DNA from 4 places in the Mesobacillus subterraneus genome. Region 1 is predicted to be linked to each of the others. Evidence: predicted binding sites of a transcription regulator. Region 1 holds the regulator's gene; each other region holds the start of a gene.
What was found. The regulator Rex, encoded in region 1, represses fermentation and respiration genes when NADH is low (regulators of the CRP and FNR family bind a similar motif). The targets are predictions, from matches to a motif close to TTGTGAAATATTTCACAA.

Region 1 (3,348 bases):
CGTCATTATTGCCTATATTGCCATGCAGCTTTCTAGCTTGATTGGCATCCCGATTGTTGCCATTATCGGAGCTGCAATGGGAAAAAGCCTTGAGGAAATGGAGACACTCTCAATTCCATACTGGCTCGTAATCAGCTTTTCACTGACACTTGTGATCGTGCTTCTGCTTCTAAGGAAAGAACGCAAGACAGAGGCTGACCTACGTGATGCTTCATCTCCGGCAAGTTCTGCTGCCTGGGCTTTCGCAGGTGTATTCCTTGCTCTGTTCGCACAATCAATAGCTGCCAACATCGAAAATATGCTTGGCATCGAAATGGGCTCGGAGAATACACAGGAAATCATTAAACTGATTGAAATGTTCCCAGTCATCATTTTGGTCAGCTCAATTATCGGCCCAATATTAGAGGAAATCGTCTTTCGTAAAATCATATTTGGCAGTCTGCATAAGAAAATGAATTTCTTTTTCTCCGCGCTGATCAGCTCTGTCATTTTTGCGCTTGCGCATATGGAGCCGGAGCATGTGATCCTGTACTCAGCGATGGGCTTCACCTTTGCTTTCCTTTATGTCAAAACGAAACGGATCATCGTGCCGATAATCGCCCACGTTACTATGAATACAATGGTTGTCCTGCTTCAATCTGTATTTAGGGAAGACATTGAGAGAATGATAAAAGAAGCAGAGAAAATTCAAAGCTTTATTGGGGGATTTTAAGTTATGAAGCAATCGCCTTTATTCTCAGGCATTGTCTACATCTTGTTAGGCAGCTTGTTTACCTATTTTGCCATCCAGAATGTAACCGAGACAGGCTGGGGATTCTTTAGCTATTTACTTGTTGCCCTAGCCACGTTCGATTTTGGATCAGGCATTAGAATGATCATGTTCCATTTCAAACTGAAGAATGTACAGAAAAAATAGCTCCTTCAGCAAGGAGCTATTTTTTTATTCCACTGATTCAGTTGTTTCCGTATCTGTTGGATAATGTTTTAAGAAATAAATCAATGACTGCAATTCAACCGCCAAATCAATGTGATGGATTCTGATGGAAGGCGGCACATTCAGCCTTGCCGGCGTGAAGTTCAGAATTCCCTTGATATTCGCCTGCACCAATCGGTCTGTTATCGGCTGTGCTACCGCTGAAGGAACAGTCAAGATAGCCACCTGGATTCCTTCCTCGACGACAACCCTGTCAAGATCATCCATGTGATACACTGCCACGTCGCCGATCTTCGTGTTAACCTTACCAGGATCCACATCAAAAGCAATCTCAATTTTAGTATTATTGTTTTTTGAAAAATTATAATTCAAAAATGCTGTTCCCAGATTACCGACACCAATCAAGGCAACCTTCGTCAGTTCATCCTGATCCAATGTCTTACGGAAAAAGGAAAGCAGGTAATTCACATTGTAGCCGTATCCCTTTTTACCTAAAGCTCCAAAGTAGGAAAAATCTCTTCGGATTGTTGCTGAATCCACTTTTACCGCTTCACTTAGCTCCGCGGATGATACCCTTTGCTTTCCTGAAGAATGCAAGTTCAATAAGAACCGGTAATACAGTGGCAAACGTTTTGCGGTTGCCTGCGGAATCTTCATAGCATCATTCGTCATTCTCCATCCTCCACCCTGTCCGTATTTCTATCTCAACTTTTCTTCTCTCTTGAAATCACCGTTTTTACCGCCGGTTTTTTCGACCAGATACGTCTTGCCAATCACCATGCCTTTATCAACGGCCTTGCACATATCATAAACAGTCAGCGCACATGCTGAAGCTGCTGTTAACGCTTCCATTTCTACACCTGTATTCCCTTTTGTTTTTACAGCTGCGGCGATATTTAAGATATAGTCATTACCATTTTGCTCCCAATCGAATGAAAGGTCAATCCCTGTCAAAGGAATAGGGTGGCACATTGGGATGATTTCAGATGTCTTTTTTGCTGCCATGATGCCCGCTACCTGCGCGACAGCCAGTACATCCCCTTTTTTCATCTTATTTTCAGTGATTCTACTATATATATCTTCGTTCACGGTTATGCTTGAATGGGCGACTGCTGTGCGGACCGTCTCTGGTTTTTCACTGACATCGACCATTTTCGCTCTGCCCTCTTCATTAAAGTGAGTAAATTCTGCCATATGTAAGCTCCTTTCTATCAAATGATACACTATTTTGTCAAACTTGTGTGTGAACTTTGTTTCAGTATTCACAATACTCAGGGTTACACTATCCCCCTATCGCAGTTCACACATATTGCCGTGCCTATATTATTGAGTTACACTATCTCTAAGGCAATAGAGGTGAAAAATAATGATTTTATTACAGGTTAATCAGCTATCAAAATATTTTGCTGCTGATCTTATTTTATCGAATATAAAGTTTGAAATACAGACCAACGACCGTGTCGCGCTTGTTGGAAGGAATGGCGCAGGAAAATCAACCCTGCTGAAGATCATCGCCGGGTATGAAGCTCATGATGGCGGTGAAATCATCCGTCCTAAAGGGACAATGATTGGCTATCTCGCTCAGAATACCGGACTTGAATCCGAAAAAAGCATCTGGGATGAAATGCTGGCTGTTTTTGACCATCTGCACAGCATGGAAAAAGACTTACGCAGATTGGAAGAAAAAATGTCGGATCCTGACATTCTCTCCAACCAGACAGAATACGACAGGGTTTTGAAAGATTATGACTTGCTTCAGGTTCAGTTCAAGGAAAAAGGCGGCTACCAGTATGAAGCCGATATTCGTTCCGTCCTGCACGGTCTGAACTTCCATTCTTTTGATTATTCCACAAAAATATCCACTTTAAGCGGTGGACAGAAAACTAGACTCGCATTGGCGAAGCTTTTGTTGACCCGTCCGGATATTTTGATTCTAGATGAACCGACGAACCACCTGGATATTGACACGCTGTCCTGGCTTGAGCAGTATTTGCAGGGCTATAACGGAGCCATTCTGATCGTTTCACACGATCGCTACTTCCTTGATAAGGTTGTGAACCAGGTTTATGAAATCTCTCGTCACCAGCTGACGAAGTTTCCTGGCAATTACAGCTCGTATTTAGAACAGAAAGCCGCGAATTACGAACGTGATCTGAAACTTTTTGAGAAACAGCAGGATGAGATCAACAAGCTTCAGGATTTTATCCAGAGGAACCTGGCCAGGGCATCTACAACCAAGCGTGCTCAGAGCCGCCGGAAACAGCTTGAAAAAATAGACCGCATGGACAGGCCCAAGGGCGATGAAAAATCCGCCTCATTCAGCTTTCAAATCGAACGCCAGAGCGGTAATGATGTTCTCAAAGCCGATACACTTGCTGTCGGGTATCAGAATGATATCGTATCAGAAAATATCA
Region 2 (3,348 bases), 1.2 Mb from region 1:
CCGATTCTTGCTTATACCATGCTTCATAGGCTGATGCGTCTTTCAATCTCAGGTCACCTGATAGATCAATAATTTTAATGCCTTTATTAAAAAATGATTCAGCAAGCTTGCCGGAAACTTTTGAAGGAGTTGCCAGGAACACAATGTCTGCTTCCTCGGCTATTTTATCAGTGTCAATCTTGGTGAGGACCTTATCGAAAATTCCTGTTAAATGGGGATATTCTTCGGAAACAGGTTTTTCATCTCTTGTTGTGTGGATTGAATGAATATGGAAATATGGATGATTTGCCAGGATACGGATCAATTCTCCTCCGCCATATCCAGTGGAACCAATAATCGCTGCCTTCACTTGAAACCTCCTTTCAACATATGCATAAATAAACACATAATTTTATAATTATAAATAAATTTCTTTTTATTATAAAAACAACGGAAGGAAAACGCAATAGATTTATTAACAATATGTGAACAATTCACAATTTTATTGCTGGCTTTGTATGCTTTACAATATAATAATATTAATATTAGATACGGAAGGGAGTATATCACTCCCGTAAATAAGGTGGTATTCATATGTTGACTGCAACAACGTTGTCACCAAATTTGAATAAGCTTTTTGAAAAAGTCCACAGAATAAAGAGTATTGACAAAGGACGCTTCCTTTTTGAAGAAGGTAATGCCGCAGCTGAGCTGTACATTATCCAGAGCGGGAAATTTCAGATAAGCAAAATGGTACCAGATGGACGAGAATTAACAATCAGAATGTGTTCAGCTGGCGAATTGGTTGGTGAGTTGTCATTGTTCAGCCCAGCATCTCAGCATATCTTGAATGCCCGCGCCTCAGAAAGCGGGACCGTGGCGGTTATTCAAAAGGATAAGCTAGAGGCTGAAATTGAAAAGGATAGCGGGCTGGCACTGGAACTTGTTAAATGGCTTTCCCTGCAGCACCGCAAATCGCAAACAAGGTTCAGAGACCTGGTCCTTCATGGTAAAAAAGGGGCTTTGTACTCAACGCTGATCCGGATGGTAAACAGTTACGGAGTAAAAACAGAAGACGGCTTGAAGATTGATGTATCGCTGACGAACCAGGAGCTCGCAAACTTTTGTGGAACCTCACGCGAAGTCGTGAACAGATTATTGAGCGATTTAAGGAAAAGTAAAATCATTTCCATTGATAAAGGATTCATTACCGTCCATGCACTCAATAAGCTGAAGAGAGAAATAGATTGTGAAAATTGCCCGATAGAGATATGCAATATAGAATAGAAAAAGCCGTCAGTGCATCACTGGCGGCTTTACTTATTCTCTGTTTTCGCATTGACTATCATTACAAGATCGCAAACAGCATGATGATAAAAAAAAGCACTGCGTTCACGATTTCGTATATCCCTACCTTCATGACAGAAAGCGGTTTTCCATAAAATGCTACAGCTCTGATCAAGCTTGCTACTGCGGCAACAGCGACTATGACTTCTCCAGCTGCGAGCCACAGTACAGGTACCAATAGATGGTAGGTCCAGGAAATCCATTTAAATTGGCTGTTCTTCTTTTCGCGAATCATAGTTTTCACATAAAATGTACTTCCGGTAAAAAATAGAATACTGGAAGTAAAAACAAGCAGTGCGTTTTCATTGATTTCCCCATTTGGCAGAAAGCTGCTGGCCAAACCGGCTATAGAAAATACAACGATGGCACTTAGATCATTCAGCAGCGCCCGGTCTTTATTTTTAGCAGAGAAGTAGGCATTAAGCATAAAAAACGGAATCATCGAAAATCCGAACGTGACGATTGTTGGTGTCGTGAACAATGGAACCATTAAGAACGCAAGAGCGGGGATCATATAAATAAGCACCCATTTACGATAATATGGGATTTTCTTTTTCTTGAACATCAACAAAAGTGGATATGTGCCTAAATATAATAATAGCCATCCAATAAAAAACGGGATATGCTGCCAAACTATTTCACTTGCCGCTGCCCCAAGCCAGAAAGGGATGATCAACATCGCCCAGGCCCCATGCTGTTTTGGCATAAATAACTTCATGAATGAACACTCCCTTATGTTTCCTAACTTAAATATAAAGCAGGCAAAGGAATGCATAAGTGAAACACATCACATATATCAGTGTGGATATCAAAATGACACCGAACTGTCAAAAACAACATATTTATAAAGGCATTCGTTCATTATTTTTATCAAAAAGCCTGAGCCCCTTAGTCAGCGAATTCAACTTGTACAGCCATTTCTTTATAAACAGAATTGTAGTAAACTGGAAGGTGATTGCAAAAGAAGGGGTGATCAAATGAAAAACCAAATGAATCAGTTGTTTAAAGACAAACGGAGCGTCCATGTCCTGTATGCCTATAATGAATTAGATAAATACATTGAACAAGCTGTTAGTTACATAGAAGACGCCGTTATGGCGGAAGAATATGTTATCTTCATTGAAAATGAACCTCTATTTCGTTTAATCAACAAAGAACTAAGCTCACGATTAGCGGAAGATCAAATGGAATTTGTTCATTGGGTTAACAACTTTGATTTTTATTATTCCAGCGGCAATTATCATCCTCCTGCAATACTGGATTATTTTAATAAGATGGTGGAGCCTTATATAGAAAATGGAACCTCTTTCCGATCCTGGGCACATGTTGAGTGGGCCTCTATGAAAGACCCACTGCATATCATTGAAGATTTTGAAAGAATTGTAGACGAAGCTGTAAACACACTTTATTTTCCACTGATTTGTGCTTACGAAGGGCTGAAAATGCCAGACCATCTCATAAAAATCCTGTTGGAAACACACCCTTATGTTCTAAAAGATGATAATTTCACAGTCTCTGATGAATACCAATTACCAAGTGGTCAAAGATAAAGAAAAACGCTTAGGAGCCCCCCTAAGCGTTTTTTATGTCACTTTTTACTTAACCATTACCTAAACAAGTAGTACTATTTCACATAGCTTCTTTTGATTTCGTTATTCAATCTATAACAAAACCTAAATTCAGCCTCTTCTATCGAATTGCAGTTTTAAATAGATTTTCTTTATATATAAATGCGGTTTTAATAAATAGTAAATTTCCTTCGTGAATGCCAGGCTTAGTAGGAACAGGAAAACAATAATAAAGTGCACCTTTGAGAGAATGGATACGTCCGTGACCAGGCTCATATCTGGCTGCAATTGGGCAAGGCTGATGAGCCATCTAAACAGCAATACTGGTTCGTAGGCTATACTGCTCGACAGCACGATAGCAATGCCTGTTGCTGTGCTGGCAACCATTAGCGTCTTCACGACGACAAGCAGAAAACTTCCTGCCTTCGAACGCGTTTCTTCTTCTCTTGATTCG
Region 3 (3,348 bases), 460 kb from region 1:
GCGTCGACACCTCCGATGCAGGTGCCGTACTTCAATGCCCCGGGAATATCTAAAGAAATACGGCTAGAACTTTTACAGGGTTCGGATAATTGGAATATTACCCAAAGTGAAAATCTTGTTTTTGCAGGGCTGGGAACGAAAGAAGAGATGAAAGGTGTAAGGGATAAGCTTGTCCTAGTCGAGAGGGGTAATCTTACTTTTACCGAAAAATCAAAGAATGCATTTGAAGCAGGAGCAATCGGAGTGATCATCTATAACAACACAAAAGGAACATTCTTTGGGAATCTAGAAGAGAACCTGCCAATTCCGGTGGCTGCAATCAGCAAAGAAGATGGCTTGGCGCTAAAAAAGCAGCTCAATAAAAACTCCATGCTCATCCGGATGGATTTAATAGAAGAAAAAGATATTCTTGCTGACTTCAGCTCACGCGGTCCGGTGACCGACACATGGGAAATCAAGCCGGATATCGTCGCGCCTGGCGTTGCAATCAACAGTACGATTCCCGGAGGTTACCTTCCTCTTCAAGGGACGAGCATGGCAGCACCTCATATTGCAGGAGCGGCAGCCTTGATCAAGCAGGCCCATCCAGACTGGTCCCCAGCCGAGATCAAGGCGGCAATCATGAATACTGCCAAGGATATTAGCGACCGTGACGGCAAGCGGTACCGGACTTACGAGCAGGGAGCAGGAAGGATTCAGCTGGAGGAAGCGATCAATACGGAGAGTCTGGTCATTCCGGGCTCGCTACAATTTGGAAAATTCCAGCTTGCAGATAACATGCATCGTCACAGTGCGAAAATGACAGTCAAAAATACGGGTTCAACCACCAAAACTTATTCATTTTCCATTCCAAAAAAAGAACAGGGAATAGAGTGGGAGCTTCCGATGAGCTTTTCGCTAAAGCCGAATGAAGCGAAAAGCTTGGAGGTGGCGATGCAAGCCACTCCAGCATTATTGAAAGATAAAATCCATGACGGCAGACTGCTGATGGATGATGGAGAATATATGATAAGGATTCCATACTTGTATGTTCTGGAAGAACCGGATTACCCGCGGGTGATGGGCTTCGACTTCGCGCCGGCAGATAACGGCGGGGCTTATCGCTATGAAGTCTATTTGCCGGGAGGAGCAGACGAATTTGGCATCGCGCTTTTTGATCCCGATCAATACCGCTTCGTCGGATTCCTTGATTGGGGAAGAAAGCTGGAAAAGGGCATGGTAGGAAAAGAAATACCTCTGGAGAAATTGCCCGAGGAAGGAATGTATCTTGCCAAGGTTTTCGCAAAGAAAAAAGGCCGAGAGAGTACAGTAGACGCCATGATTTTTATAGGTAAAAATACAGGGAATCGGGAGCACGATTGAAGCAGTGATTTATGGAATGATTTAGGGTCGGAAAAAGGTCATTCCTTTCCGGCTCTGAATTTTTTTTCTAAAGTTTTATTTTTCTCAAAAACCGGCATGAATGGAAAAAAGCACATTGAAATGACAGGGAAAATAAGCTTTTATAATATAATACTAAAATAGGGTTAATTGTATATATTCACAGTGAAAACTTTGTGAATTTTTTCACCCCAATGGATTGACATTGACATTTGCCTATTGTATGCTTACAAAGGGCATAAAATGATAAGGTTTTCAATGTTGATATGCAAGCTTTTTTTAGTGAAAATATTGTTTTTTTCTGAAAATGATTTTTCACCCCCTGAAGCTCCCATTCTCAAATGTGAGGATGCGTTTTTTATGCGCCGAAACAACCGCCACCCTTTACAAGCGATGGCACTCATGTCCGCTATACTATCTCAATTGGTAGGCTCCATTTTAATTGGCATTTTCTCCGGAAGATGGCTTGATCGTACCCTTGGTGCAGAGCCACTTTTCTTAATATTCGGATTGCTGATCGGATTGGCGGCAGGTGTTTATGCCATGCTCCGCCTCATCCAACACTTCTTTTCGGGAGACTAGCCACCTATGGAAATTCAGGACTTGTTTATTCGCCAGCGCAAATACATATTCACCTTGTTGTCTCTATACGTACTCGGGTACGGCTTTACAAGCTATCAATCTGTTTTTGCAGGGTTGATCTTTGGTACAAGCCTGAGCCTTTTTAATTTATGGCTGCTTGCGAGGAAGATGAACAACTTCGGGGATTCGGTGGTGCAGGGGAAGAAGGTACGCTCTCTCGGCTCGATGTCGAGGCTTGCGACCGGAGCGCTTGCTGTAATCGTTGCGATGGAATACCCGGATCGCATTGACCTTGTATTTACGGTTTTGGGATTAATGACAGCCTATATTGTCATTATGATAGATTTTTTTGTCCAGTCTTTTCATTTACGTAAATAGCGGGGAAGAGAGGTGAATTAACTGATGCATCATGAAGCTCCTTTAGTTCCATTTTTAGGACTTTATTTTAACCTGGCAAACATGCTGATGATCACAGTAGCAAGTGCTATCGTTTTCATCATTGCAGTACTTTCCACTCGAAGGCTTGCGATGAAACCGACAGGAATTCAAAATTTCATGGAATGGATTATGGATTTCGTCAAAGGAATCATCAATAGCACGATGGACTGGAAAGACGGGGGAAGATTCCACGTACTTGGCATCACATTGCTTATGTATGTGTTTGTTGCCAATATGCTGGGACTGCCGTTCTCTGTCGTTGTCGACAATGAACTTTGGTGGAAATCACCTACAGCCGATCCAGTCATCACACTGACTCTTGCAGTCATGGTGGTAGGGCTTTCCCATTACTATGGCGTCAAGCTTAAGGGGACCGCCGAGTATGGCAAGGAATTCTTTAAGCCGTTTTGGTTCATGTTCCCGATCAAGATCATTGAAGAGTTCGCAAATACGCTCACTCTTGGTCTTCGTCTTTACGGTAACATTTACGCGGGTGAGATCCTGTTGGGTCTGCTTGCAGCCAGCCTAGCAACTGATGCTGTCGGCACATTGGCCGCAGCACTTCCAATGCTTGTATGGCAAGGTTTCTCCGTTTTCGTCGGAGCAATCCAGGCATTTATCTTCACAATGTTAACGATGGTTTATCTCTCTCATAAAGTGAGCCATGACCATTAATATATACCTGTTCATTTAATGGACAAAACTAAAAAAAACATTTTTTCATACATTAAAGGAGGAAATTTATAATGGGTCTTATAGCAGCAGCAATCGCAATCGGTTTAGCAGCACTAGGTGCAGGTATTGGTAACGGTTTGATCGTATCACGTACAGTAGAAGGTATCGCTCGTCAGCCAGAAGCTCGCGGTATGCTTCAAACTACAATGTTCATCGGGGTTGCATTGGTTGAAGCGATTCCAATCATCGCTGTAGTTATCGCGTTCATGGTTA
Region 4 (3,348 bases), 2.0 Mb from region 1:
AACATATAATATCGTAATGAAAACTTGGAGGAGGATGTTCGCCATGTTTGGCCGCAGAAACAATATGAATGCCAATCATCCACAATGGTGGGAATACCATTATAATCCAGATCTAAATTATATATATGGGAATAACCAAGGTTTGAACCGGCAGCAACCGCTCCCTCAACAGTATAACAATCCAAATTGGAATGGGATGCCAGGAAATTGGCAAAACCAATATATGCAGCAGGAGAACCCGGTGAACCCATATATGCAGCAGGTCAACCCTATGAATCCAAATATGCAGCAAGCGAATCCTTATTGGAATCAGCCTAACCAAATGGGCGGGAACAAGAATGACTATTCTAAGATGCTTTTCCAAAACCCGCTTGAGCCTGAGGGAGACCCCATCTACGGGTACTATAATCCACAAGCGGATTATCAGAACTTCAACCCATACCCACAATATGCGTTCATGCCTAAACAGCCCTCTGGCTTGCAGTCAATCATGAACTCTTTCAAAAGCCAGGATGGAAATTTGGATGTCAACAAAATGGTAGATACTGCTGGACAGATGATGAATGCCGTGACACAGGTGTCTTCGCTCGTCAAAGGTCTAGGCGGAATGTTTAAGGTGTAATTAAGATGGAGATTTCCAGATTTTCTGAAATACTATGAGGTGAATCGAAAGCTATAGGAACAAAAAAAAGCAGGCTATCGAATAATTAGCCTGCTTGTTTTTTGATCATACCCTTATGCGAGGTTTTTGTCCGCTATAAGGGTACGATAAAGAGCAAATCGTATCCTTATGCGAGGGTTTCGTCCGCTATAAGGGTACGATAAAGGGCAAATCGTATCCTTATGCGAGGGTTTCGTCTGGTATAAGGGTACGATAAAGAGCAAATCGTATCCTTATGCGAGGATTTCGTCCGCTATAAGGGTACGATAAAGGGCAAATCGTATCCTTATGCGAGGGTTTCGTTCGCTATAAGGGTACGATAAAGGGTAAATTGTATCCTTATGCGAGGGTTTCGTCTGGTATAAGGGTACGATAAAGGGCAAATCGTATCCTTATGCGAGGGTTTCGTCTGGTATAAGGGTACGATAAAGGGCAAATCGTATCCTTATGCGAGGGTTTCGTCCGCTATAAGGGTACGATAAAGGGCAAATCGTATCCTTATGCGAGGATTTCGTCTGGTATAAGGGTACGATAAAGGGCAAATCGTATCCTTATGCGAGGATTTCGTCCGCTATAAGGGTACGATAAAGGGCAAATCGTATCCTTATGCGAGGATTTCGTCTGGTATAAGGGTACGATAAAGGGCAAATCGTATCCTTATACGAGGGTTTCGTCTGGTATAAGGGTACGATAAAAGTTTTATCATTTCATTCAACGTGATCTGACAATATATCAATCTTCTTGCCTTGTTTTTTTGTGATTTTGACTTCAAGTAGACCGTTTCGATAGGAAGCGCGGGTCTTTCTTTCATTGACCGGAACTGAAAAGGGGATCGTCCTGCTTAATTGCCGCGCCGCAGCCATGTGCCTCTCCGTTTTTGAGACTTCATTGACTTCCGAAGTGACGTCAGTTTGATTGACCAGTATTGTCAGCGAATTATTAATTATATTTATGGAAATCTGGTCTCTTTTAACTCCTGCCAATTCTGCTGTCACAATATATTCCTTTTCTGTTTCTTGCACCCCAACATTGAAGGGTGAATGCGGAAAGGGCTGTCTGAAAAAATCATCAATACTTTGGAGTATGCCTTTTACCGGCTTCTCCTGCATCAGCTGGTTTACGGATTTAAACCATTGTTCAAGGGCTTCATGTCTTTTTGGTCGGTCAGGATTGTTGGTTGCCATCGATGCACATCCTCCTCTGCAGAAATTCATATAAATAGGTTATGTTGAGAAGAATGTCCATGTTCAAGATTGAGCTATTATTTCCTTGATGACACTTCATTCCATCGCCTTACCTTTTTGAACACTTTGTGAAAAATGCCTTAAGTGTGATTTAGGTCACATAACCATAATTTCATCCTCGGTATGCTAAAAACAGTAAATAACGCAGAAGAGGGGAATACACATATGTTTTGTTACCAGTGTGAGCAAACGCCAACAGGAGGATGCACAGTTGTTGGTGTATGTGGAAAAGATGAAACAATTGCAAGTCTGCAAGACACTATGATCTTTGCTTTAAAGGGGATCGCAGCATATAGAACACATGCCAACCAGCTTGGCTTTACTGATCCATTTGTTGACGCAACAACCCACGAAGCATTATATATGACATTAACTAACTCAAACTTTAATGTACAAGAACATATCGACATGGCTATGAAGGTTGGTCAATCAGCGGTTCGCGTGATGGAGCTGCTGGATGAAGCACATACAAGCCGCCTTGGTATCCCTCAGCCTGTAAAAGTCAGCCAGAATAAAATTGAAGGAAAATGCATCGTTGTAACGGGGCATAACCTATTCGCACTTGAAGAATTGCTTAAACAAACAGAGGGAAAAGGCATCAACATTTACACTCACTCAGAGATGCTTCCAGCGCATGGCTATCCGGCATTGAAAAAGTACCCGCACCTTAAGGGGAATATCGGAAAAGCATGGTTTGACCAGCGCCGCTTGTTTGAAAAGTTCCCAGGAGCAATCCTGGCTACGACAAACTGTGTAATGCCAATCAAAGGTTCATATGCAGACCGTATGTTTACTTATGAAGTTACAGGTCTTGAGAATGTAAGAAAAATAGAGAATGATGATTTCACCATGCTAATTGAAAAAGCTTTGGAGCTTCCTGAGGCGAATATGGAATCTGAAGAAACATTGGTGACAGGCTTCCATCATGAAACAGTGATCGGCCTGGCTCCAGAGGTCATCGAAGCAGTAAAGTCCGGAAAGATCAAGAGATTCTTTGTGATTGCAGGCTGTGACGCTCCAGGTAAAGGCGGAGAATACTACCGTGAGCTTGCAACATCACTACCTCCAGAAGCTGTTATCCTGACAACTTCTTGCGGAAAGTTCCGATTCAATGATGTGGATTATGGAGTGGTTCCTGGAACTGATATTCCTAGATACTTGGATCTTGGACAGTGCAATAACTCTGTTTCCACTGTAAAAATCGCTAAGGCATTGGCTGATGCGTTTGATTGTGAAGTAAATGATCTGCCTGTAAGTATCGTCCTTTCTTGGTTCGAGCAAAAGGCTGTAGCAATCCTGCTTGGATTGTTCAGTCTCGGAATCCAGGATATTCGCATTGGGCCTAAGCCGCCAGAATTCATTTCTGATGGAGTGATGGAAGTACTTCAGGAAACCTTCAATCTGAAGTTGATCACAACGGCACAGGAAGATTTGGAAACAATG

Region 2: the regulator Rex is predicted to act here: its motif matches at 2,102-2,119, upstream of LC048_RS15275 (YwiC-like family protein).
Region 3: the regulator Rex is predicted to act here: its motif matches at 1,555-1,572, upstream of LC048_RS24055 (AtpZ/AtpI family protein).
Region 4: the regulator Rex is predicted to act here: its motif matches at 1,990-2,007, upstream of hcp (hydroxylamine reductase).

The regions. Positions count from the first base shown of each region.
Region 1 covers NZ_CP129019.1:4,159,463-4,162,810, forward strand. Annotated here, with positions in the region: gene LC048_RS21620 (CPBP family intramembrane glutamic endopeptidase) at 1-712, shown strand, start outside; gene LC048_RS21625 (YdiK family protein) at 716-916, shown strand; gene LC048_RS21630 (redox-sensing transcriptional repressor Rex) at 941-1,606, opposite strand; gene moaC (cyclic pyranopterin monophosphate synthase MoaC) at 1,634-2,128, opposite strand; gene LC048_RS21640 (ABC-F family ATP-binding cassette domain-containing protein) at 2,301-3,348, shown strand, end outside.
Region 2 covers NZ_CP129019.1:2,932,288-2,935,635, forward strand. Annotated here, with positions in the region: partial or broken gene argC (N-acetyl-gamma-glutamyl-phosphate reductase) at 1-349, opposite strand, end outside; gene LC048_RS15270 (Crp/Fnr family transcriptional regulator) at 574-1,266, shown strand; gene LC048_RS15275 (YwiC-like family protein) at 1,328-2,044, opposite strand; gene LC048_RS15280 (MEDS domain-containing protein) at 2,304-2,876, shown strand; gene LC048_RS15285 (respiratory nitrate reductase subunit gamma) at 3,006-3,348, opposite strand, start outside.
Region 3 covers NZ_CP129019.1:4,619,466-4,622,813, forward strand. Annotated here, with positions in the region: gene LC048_RS24050 (S8 family serine peptidase) at 1-1,362, shown strand, start outside; gene LC048_RS24055 (AtpZ/AtpI family protein) at 1,741-1,962, shown strand; gene LC048_RS24060 (ATP synthase subunit I) at 1,969-2,340, shown strand; gene atpB (F0F1 ATP synthase subunit A) at 2,365-3,075, shown strand; gene atpE (F0F1 ATP synthase subunit C) at 3,147-3,348, shown strand, end outside.
Region 4 covers NZ_CP129019.1:1,326,501-1,329,848, forward strand. Annotated here, with positions in the region: gene LC048_RS06710 (YppG family protein) at 44-622, shown strand; gene LC048_RS06715 (Hsp20/alpha crystallin family protein) at 1,369-1,845, opposite strand; gene hcp (hydroxylamine reductase) at 2,071-3,348, shown strand, end outside.